Regions from separate parts of the Luteimonas salinilitoris genome, predicted to be linked through region 1. Evidence: riboswitches for the same ligand, from Rfam matches in the RefSeq annotation. Region 1 holds a riboswitch; each other region holds the start of a gene.

Region 1 (3,025 bases):
GGCAGGAGCGCGTGTCCGGCGAACGCGCGTCGAGCGGCGAAGCACCACGGAAGGTTCAGGGGCGAACGGCATCAGTGGCTCCTCCGGCGGCCGGGCCGCTGTTGCTACACTGCGCGGATGTTCGCACCCCAGCGCCTCGACGGCGACAAGCCGGAGCAGTACGCACAGTTGACCGCGCAGGCCCGTGCGCTGCTGGCCGGCGAGCACGACCGGATCGCCAACGCCGCCAACCTGTCGGCGTTGGTGTTCCACGCGCTGCCGGACCTCAACTGGGCGGGCTTCTATTTCTTCGACGGCACCGAGCTGGTGGTCGGCCCGTTCCAGGGGCAGCCCGCCTGCGTGCGCATTCCGCTGGACAAGGGCGTGTGCGGCGCCGCGGCGCGCACCCGCAGCACGCAGCGGATCGACGATGTGCACGCTTATCCGGGCCACATCGCCTGCGACGCTGCCTCGCGTTCGGAACTGGTGGTGCCGCTGTACGAGGGCGACACCCTGATCGGCGTGTTCGACCTCGACAGCCCGCGGACGGCGCGCTTCGATGCCGACGACCAGGCCGGACTGGAAACCATCGCCCGGATCTGGTTGGAGTCGCTGCGATGACCGCACCCAAGATGCGCAACATCGGTCCGAAGTCCGCCGCCTGGCTGCGCCAGGTGGGACTGCGCACGCGCGAGGACCTGGAGGCGGCCGGCCCGGTCGACGCCTACATGCGCGTGCGCCGCGCCGGTTTCCGCCCCAGCCTCAACCTGCTCTACGCACTCGAGGGCGCGCTGCTCGACTGCCATTGGCAGGAGGTGCCCGAGGCCCGCCGCCAGCAGCTGGTCGAGGCCGCCGAGGCCGCGATCGCCGACCTGCCGCCGCCGCGCGGCCGCCCCGCGGCGGGGCCGGTGACGACCACCGTCCATCAGGAAGACGCTCCGGCCCCACCTGATTTTCCGGCGACCGACGACGACGATTGAGACGCCTCGGCCATGACTCATGGCCGATCACGCCCGATGTTGCCTCCCGTGTGCGTGCTCGCGGCGCTGCGTTTCCGAAGGCGGCGGGCACGCAACGTGTGTGTTCGTAGAAGCGCGCCATGCGCGCGATGCCGCGCCAGGCAGCCTTCTCCGTTGCGGCGAGACGAAGCCCGTCGCCATGGGCGGTGCCAATCAATCGCCAAGCCCGTCACGATGGACCTCATCTTCGGCTTGGGGTGCGGGCTATTCACTGACACCGCCCGTGGCGACGGGGCTGGCTTCGTCGCAGCGGAAAGGATTGCCTGGCGCGGCACCGCCCCGCATCGCGTACAATCGGCCCGCTTCAGGTGACCCGACGGCAGCCGCCGCCGGGTTGAAACGGGAAGCCGGTGACGCCCTCGCGGCCAGTCCGGCGCTGCCCCCGCAACGGTAAGCGAGTCAGGCGTCGCAATCGCCACTGTGCCGGTTCCGGATTCCGGAACGCATGCATGGGAAGGCGCGATCGCCGGAACCGGCAAGCATTTGCCGCCGGTTCGCCCGCAAGCCCGGAGACCGGCCTGAAGCAGGGGAACCTTCCCCTGACCGGTTGCCGATGCGGAGGGCGTCGTGGCAGCGATGCCGACGCCTGCCGTCCGCTTCCGCCGCCTCCCTTCTCCTCGCGCAGCTCCACCGGGCCCGCGCGTCGCCGCGCGTGCCTTCACCGCTACCGCGTGCGTGGGTGCGCGCGATGGAGAATGTACATGCAGTACCGGATCCTCACCCTGGCCCTCGCGGCCGCGCTCGCGCCGCTGCCGGCGCTCGCCGCCCCCGCGGCCACCGACCTCGACGAGGTCATCGTCACCGCCACCCGCACGAAGATCGCGCTGGCCGACAGCCTGGTACCGGCGCAGGTGATCGACCGCGCCGAGATCGAGCGCAGCCAGGCCGTCTCCCTGCCCGACCTGCTGCGCGGCCGCGCCGGCATCAACCTGGTCAACAGCGGCGGTGCCGGCAAGCAGAGTTCGCTGTTCATGCGCGGCGCCGGCTCCAACCAGGTGCTGGTGCTGATCGACGGCGTGCGCATCGGCTCGGCCACCGCCGGCCTGCCGGCGCTGCAGGACATCCCGGTGGCGCAGATCGACCGCATCGAGATCGTGCGCGGGCCGCACTCGAGCCTGTACGGCGCCGACGCGATCGGCGGCGTGATCCAGATCTTCACCCGCCGCGACAGCGGTCCGCCACGGCCGCGCTTCCACGCCGGTATCGGCAGCCACGGCCTGCGCGAAGCCGGCGCCGGCATCGGTGGCGGCAGCGAACGCGCCTGGTTCGGCGCCGATGTCGCCTACCAGCGCACCGACGGCATCGATGCCTGCCGCGGCACGCTGGCGGGTTTCGGCGCCGGCTGCTTCGCCGAGGAGCCCGACCGCGACGGCTACCGCAACCTCTCGGCCAGCCTTCGTGGCGGCGTCACGTTCTCCGATGCGTGGACGCTGGACGGAGTGGCGCTGCGCGCCGAAGGCGACAATCACTACGACGGCACCTGGGCCAACCATTCCGAGACCGTGCAGCAGGTGATCGGCGCCAAGCTCCGCTTCGAGCCGTCGGACACGCTGGCGCTGCAGGCCGGCCTCGGCCGCAGCGAGGACCGCACCGACGACTACCTCGACGGCGACTTCGTCGCCCATCTGCGCACCCGCCGCGAGCAGGCCTCGCTGCAGGCCGACATCACCCTGGCCGCGGAGCAGGTGCTGAGCGTCGGCGCCGACTGGCTCGACGACCGTATTGCCGGCAGCACCGAATACGACCTCGCCAGCCGCGACAACATCGGCGTGTTCGCCCTCTGGCAGGGCGACTTCGGCGCGCAGCAGTGGCAGGCCAGCGTGCGCAACGACGACAACGAGCAGTTCGGCAGCCACGCCACCGGCAGCCTCGCCTGGGGCCTGGCCTTCGGCCCGGACCTGCGGCTGACCGCCAGCTACGCCACCGGCTTCCGCGCGCCGAGCTTCAACGATCTGTATTTCCCGTTCTCGGGCAATCCGGATCTCGATCCGGAGCAGTCGGACAACCTCAACCTCGGTATCGCCCAG
Region 2 (3,025 bases), on a different contig from region 1:
GCCGAAGATGATCGGCGGCTTGACGCAGCGCGAGCCATAGCTCTGCACCCAGCCCAGCCTGGTGAAGGCGAAGCCGTCGAGTTGCTCACCGAAGTATTCGACCATGTCGTTGCGCTCGAACTCGCCGTGCACCAGCACGTCGATTCCGATCTGTTCCTGGAAGCGCACGCACTTCTCGGTTTCTACGGCGATGAATCGATCGTAGTCGGCATCGGACAAGCGCCCGGACTTGTTGCGCGCGCGCGCCTCGCGCACCTCATGCGTCTGCGGGAATGAACCGATAGTGGTGGTCGGGAACGGCGGCAGGCCGAGGCGTAGCTGCTGCGTGTCGCGGCGCTGTTCGTAAGCGGAAGTGCGTTTCGTGGCAGCGGCGTCGAGACCGGCGAGGCGTGCGGCGACTTCAGGACGATGCACTTTCTTCGATCGGCGGCGCGTGTCCAGGCGATCGCGCGCCACTTCCAACGTCGAGCGCGTCGACACCAGGCCGTTGAGCGCATCGGCCAGAACGCGCAGCTCTTCCACCTTCTGTCGCGCGAACGCCAACCAGGCATGCAGGTCGGGGGGCAGCGCCGTCTCCAACGTCACATCGATCGGCACATGCAGCAACCAGCACGAAGGCGCGGTCTGCAGGCGTTCGCTGCCGATGCGCGCCCGCGCGAACTGCGCCAACGCCAGCGCACGATCCAGGTCCGTGCGCCAGACGTTGCGGCCGTCGACCAGGCCCAGCGACAACACCTGTGCCGGTTGCAGCGCGTCGAGTACCGCCTCGAGCTGTTCGGGAGCGCGCACCAGGTCGACGTGCAGGCCGTCGACCGGCAGCGAGGCCACCAGCGCGAGATTGTCGCCGAGCGCGCCGAAATAGGTCGTCAGCAGCAGCTTGGGGCGATCGGCGCCGGCGAGCGCATCGTATGCTTTGCGATAAGCGGCATGGTCGTCGTTGTCCTGGTCCAGGACCAGGCAGGGCTCGTCGATCTGCGCCCAGTCAGCGCCCGCAGCCTTCAGCTTGGCGAGCAGCTCCGCATACACCGGCAGCAGCCGGTCGAGCAACGCCAGCCGGTCGCTGCCGTCGGTGGCCTTGGACAGCAGCAGGAAGCTCACCGGCCCCAGCAGCACCGGCCGCGCGTCGTAACCCAGCGCCTTGGCTTCGAGGAACTCGACAACTGGCTTGTCGCCGCGCAGTCGGAAGCTTTGCCTGGCATGCAGCTCCGGCACCAGGTAATGATAGTTGGTGTCGAACCATTTGGTCATTTCCAGCGCGCGCAGATCGATGCCGTCCTTCTGCGCGCCGCGCGCCAGCGCGAAATAGCCGGCCAGCGGATCGCGGTCGGCGAGTTTGCGGTATGCATCTGGAATCGCGTCCAGCCAGAACGCGGTGTCCAGCACGTGGTCGTACAGGGAAAAATCGTTGCAGGGCACGATGTCGGCGCCGGCGGCTTTCTGCAGTTGCCAGTGGCGATGGCGCAACTCGCGTGCGACGGCTTGCAGCTGTTCGGCACCTGACTCTCCGCGCCAGTAGGCTTCCAGCGCTCGTTTCAGCTCGCGTTTGGCGCCGATGCGCGGAAAGCCCAGGTTGGTGACGATGCTCATTTTTTGCGTTTCCTCGATGCGTTGGCGTTTGAGGAACGAAGGAACCGCGCGCCGTTCGTCCGCACGCGAATGCGAACCGCCCGCCACGCCAGCGACCTTCGCCCCCGCGGGCGAGCCGGAACTGCGTGAGGAAGGCGCAGGAGAAAACGCCGCGCGCAAGGCACGGCATCGGCTCCGGCCACTTCCCTGCGGAAGTTCCAGGTCAGGCGGAACGCGCTTTCGCGCTCCGGCCGGGGCAGGTTTCGGGCTCGTGGACTTGAGCTTGGCTTTTTTGTGGGAGCGGCTTTAGCCGCGAGCGCTTTGTCGGTCGTCGCAACCGGAAAAGCTCGCGGCTAAAGCCGCTCCTGCAACAGCTGGGCTCGCCTAATCGCCGGCGTCTTGGAGGACGACAGCGTTCGTTTCCACACACCGCTGCGGGGCAGCGCCGGAATTGGATCGGAAGATCCGCACCAGCTTCCCTTTTAATTTCATCTTTTCATCTGGATGAAGAGATGAAAACCTTCGGCAAGGGCAAATTACGCCCGCCGGCCGGCGCCGTCAAGCCTTCTGCGCGACTGCGACTGCGACTGCGACTGCGACTGCGGCTGCGACTGCGGCTGAGGCGTCGGATGGCCTGTCCGGCATGTTCGAGGAATTTTTGAGCCGCTGGGGCCTGACGCCCGACGGCGCGGCCTTCATCACCCACAGCCGTTCGCTGATGCCCGTGCGCCGCCGCGGCGAGCCGGCGATGCTGAAGATCGCGCACGAAGCCGAAGAGAAGCTCGGCGGGCTGCTGATGTCGTGGCGGGCGGGAGTATAGGAAGAATAAACGCCCTTTTTGTAGAAATCAGGAGTTCAGGAAGGTTCGATGTCCGAGGGTTCCGCCGGGTTGCTCCCGGTCGAGGCCGGCCCGCGCCGACGCCACATCCGATCGACGATCACCAGCACCAACAGCAGCGCCATCATGCCGAGTCCGGCGTACTCGGTGAACGGAACCACGCGTACCGTGTTGTTCAATGCCGTGTGCAGGACCACCGCCAGGAGCAGATTCCCGCCGCTGCGGTTGTAGAGCCAGGTGAACAGGATGCCGAGCAGCACGCACACGCCCACTTTGGCGAACACCATCTGCGGATCTTCGGGATACTGGCCGTTGACGAACAGCGGGTAGTGCCAGAGCCCCCACACGATCCCGATCAGCACCGTGCTCGCCAGCGGACTCATGCGTTTCTGCAGCTCCGGCAGCATCCAGCCGCGCCACCCCGCCTCCTCTCCGACCGCCACGACCAGCAGTGTGAACAGGATCGAGCGCAGCACGAACAGGCCCCACACCGGCAGCGGAAGCCGGTGGGCAAAACGGGGTCAGGTTAGCTTTTCCGACACCGGGGTGCGGTTGCGCCCGACGCGGCGCGGCGGCAGATGATGATGTCGCACGCGCCGGTCCCGGCCCACGATCTGCCGA
Region 3 (3,025 bases), on a different contig from region 1:
GGCGATCCGGAGATCCAGGCGCTGATCCGCGCCAGCGCCGGGCTCAACCTCGGCCTGGACTACCTGCCCGGCGCGATCGCCTTCGACCCCGTCGCCGACCGGCCCGACAGCGATCTCGCCTCGGCCATCGTCTGGTTCGACGCCTATGTCAGCAACGTCGACCGCACCGCGCGCAATCCGAACCTGATGATCTGGCATCGCCGGCTGATGCTGATCGACCATGGCGCCGCGCTGTACTTCCACCACGACTGGGACAATGCGGAGAAGGCCGCCGCCAGCCCGTTCCGGATGATCGCCGACCACGTGCTGCTGCCTTTCGCGGACTCGCTGGAGGCGGCCGACGCACGCATGACGGCGGCACTGGACGAGACGCTGATCCGGCGAGCGGTCGACCTGGTGCCGGACGACTGGCTGGACGAGACCGCGGAGGCGGCGACGGCGCAATCGCGTCGCGACGGCTACATCGAGCACCTGTGCCGGCGCCTGCAGGCGCGGCACGTCTTCGTGGAGGAGGCCCTGCGTGCACGCGCATCTGTATGACTATGCGGTGATCCGCGCCGTGCCGCGGGTCGAGCGCGAGGAGTTCGTCAACGTCGGCGTGCTGCTGTCCTGCCCCGCACTCGGCTTCCTCGACGCCGCTGTCGCGCTCGAACCGGCACGGTTGCGCACGCTGGACCCGACCATCGACGTCGACGCCCTGCGCCGCCACCTCGACGCGATCGTGGCGGTCTGTCGCGGCGGCCCGGACAGCGGCCCGATCGGACAGCTGCCGCCGCGCGCGCGCTTCCACTCGCTGACCGCCCGGCGCAGCGCCGTCATCCAGATGTCGCCCGTACACACCGGCCAATGCGCCGCCGATCCCGCCAGCACCCTTCGACACCTGATGCAGCGCATGGTGCTGCCGCCCGCACCGGCGGACGGCAACGGGCGCTGAAGCGGATTCGCGGCGCGATGCGCATGGGCGAGCGATTGGCTGGCTGCGGACCGAACCCGCGCGCGCTTCGGCGGCGCACCCGCGTGGACACGCCGGCAGCTGATGCGGCTGCACGATGTGCACCACATTTGGTGTTGACGGAACATGGCGCCCCCACTATCTTGTGGTCGTCGGTTCCGGCGGTCGCTACCCGCCGGATGAAAACGGGAAGCCGGTGACGCCTTCGGGCCAGTCCGGCACTGCCCCGCAGCGGTAATTGGGAACGACCCCGCCACACAGCACTGAGGCACGGCCTCGGGAAGCGGCGGGCTAGGAACAGAGCAGGAACGAGTAGAGAGGAACGAGGAACGAGTAACAGCTGAAAGCGGGTCGTCTTGGCCTTTACTCGTTCCTCGTTCCTCTTCACTCGTTCCTCGCTCCACGCCCATGAGTCCGAAGACCTGCCGACAGCCGCGCGAAGCACGACGCGCGGTGCCGGCTGCGGAATCTCCGGGGGGAGATGGCTGGCGAAGCAGACGCGCGACCGTCCGTCACCGGATGCGGTCGCGACCGCTGCGACGCCGCTTTCCCATCCTGCGACGAGACCGCTCGCCCGAGGGGGCGAGGCCGCGACGACGTCATCGCCGTCGCGCGCCCGTGTCCTCCGCCGCCTGCGCGGGTCAGGCGGCTGTGCGTCCCGCATGGAGAACACCGAAATGAACCAGAGCGACGCCGTCGTTACCGCCGATCGGGCCGCCGCGCAGCAGGATCCTTCTTTCCTGCTGACCCCGCCGCCCACCGCCACCGCCATGCACGTGACCAAGCGCAACGGCAGCCGCGAGCCGGTCGACCTCAACAAGATCGTGCGTGCCGTGCAGCGCTGCTGCGAGGGCCTGCATGCGATCGACCCGATGCGCGTGGCCACGCGCACCATCTCCGGCCTCTACGACGGCGCCAGCACCCGCGAGCTCGACGAGCTGTCGATCCGCACCGCGGCGCTGCTGACCGCCGAGGAGCCCGAGTACAGCCGCCTGGCCGCGCGCCTGCTGGCCAACGTGATCGGCAAGGAGGTGATGGGGCAGGAGATCCACGCCTTCTCGCAGTCGGTGATGCGCGGCCATGAGCTCGGCCTGATCAACGACCGCCTGCTCGACTTCGTGCAGACCAATGCGCGCAAGCTCAACGACGCCATCGACCCGGCGCTGGACATGGGCTTCGACTACTTCGGCCTGCGCACCCTGTACGACCGCTACCTGCTGCGCCATCCGCATGCACGCAAGGTGATCGAGACCCCGCAGCAGTTCTTCATGCGCATCGCCTGCGCGCTGAGCGAGGACGTGCCCGAGGCGTTGGCGCTCTATCGGCGGATGGGGCAGCTGGACTACCTGCCGAGTTCGCCGACACTGTTCAATTCCGGCACCACTCACGAGCAGCTGTCCTCATGCTTCCTGCTCGACTCGCCGCAGGACACGCTGGAGTCGATCTACCAGAAGTACGGCGACATCGCCCAGTTGTCGAAGTTCAGCGGCGGCATCGGCGTGAGCTACACCCGGGTGCGTTCGCGCGGTTCGCTGATCAAATCGACCAACGGCCACTCCAACGGCATCGTGCCGTGGCTGAAGACGCTCGACTCCTCGGTGTCGGCGGTCAACCAGGGCGGCAAGCGCAAGGGCGCGGCCTGCGTGTACCTCGAGCCGTGGCACGCCGACGTCGAGGAGTTCCTGGAGCTGCGCGACAACACCGGCGACGATGCGCGCCGCACCCATAACCTCAACCTGGCCAACTGGATCCCCGACCTGTTCATGCAGCGGGTCGAGGCCGACGCCGAGTGGTCGCTGTTCGATCCGCGCGTGGTGCCGGAGTTCACCGACCTGTACGGCCAAGCGTTCGAGCGCGCCTACGTGCAGGCCGAGCAGCAGGGCAAGGCGGTGCGCACGGTCAAGGCACGCGAGCTGTACGCGCGGATGATGCGAACCCTGGCGCAGACCGGCAACGGCTGGATGACCTTCAAGGACACCTGCAACCGCGCCGGCAATCAGACCGCCAGGGCCGGCAACGTGATCCACCTGTCGAACCTGTGCACCGAGATCCTCGAGATCACCTCGGCCGAGG

Evidence for each region. Region 1 has a riboswitch for cobalamin ahead of btuB (TonB-dependent vitamin B12 receptor). Riboswitches for the same ligand answer to the same signal wherever they lie in the genome.
Region 2: linked by a shared signal. The riboswitch ahead of metE (5-methyltetrahydropteroyltriglutamate--homocysteine S-methyltransferase) and the one ahead of btuB (TonB-dependent vitamin B12 receptor) in region 1 are both predicted to bind cobalamin.
Region 3: linked by a shared signal. The riboswitch ahead of AB5T46_RS11145 (ribonucleoside-diphosphate reductase subunit alpha) and the one ahead of btuB (TonB-dependent vitamin B12 receptor) in region 1 are both predicted to bind cobalamin.

Annotation. Positions count from the first base shown of each region.
Region 1 is NZ_JBFWIB010000005.1:40,844-43,868, forward strand. It holds gene AB5T46_RS09990 (GAF domain-containing protein) at 118-600, shown strand; gene AB5T46_RS09995 (TfoX/Sxy family protein) at 597-959, shown strand; cobalamin riboswitch at 1,288-1,534, shown strand; gene btuB (TonB-dependent vitamin B12 receptor) at 1,694-3,025, shown strand, end outside.
Region 2 is NZ_JBFWIB010000008.1:4,151-7,175, reverse strand. It holds gene metE (5-methyltetrahydropteroyltriglutamate--homocysteine S-methyltransferase) at 1-1,587, opposite strand, end outside; cobalamin riboswitch at 1,805-2,106, opposite strand; gene AB5T46_RS12725 (aminoglycoside phosphotransferase family protein) at 2,210-2,386, shown strand; gene AB5T46_RS12720 (CPBP family intramembrane glutamic endopeptidase) at 2,422-2,880, opposite strand; gene AB5T46_RS12715 (transposase) at 3,025-3,025, shown strand, end outside.
Region 3 is NZ_JBFWIB010000006.1:43,641-46,665, forward strand. It holds gene AB5T46_RS11135 (HipA family kinase) at 1-540, shown strand, start outside; gene AB5T46_RS11140 (DUF3037 domain-containing protein) at 521-934, shown strand; cobalamin riboswitch at 1,089-1,396, shown strand; gene AB5T46_RS11145 (ribonucleoside-diphosphate reductase subunit alpha) at 1,630-3,025, shown strand, end outside.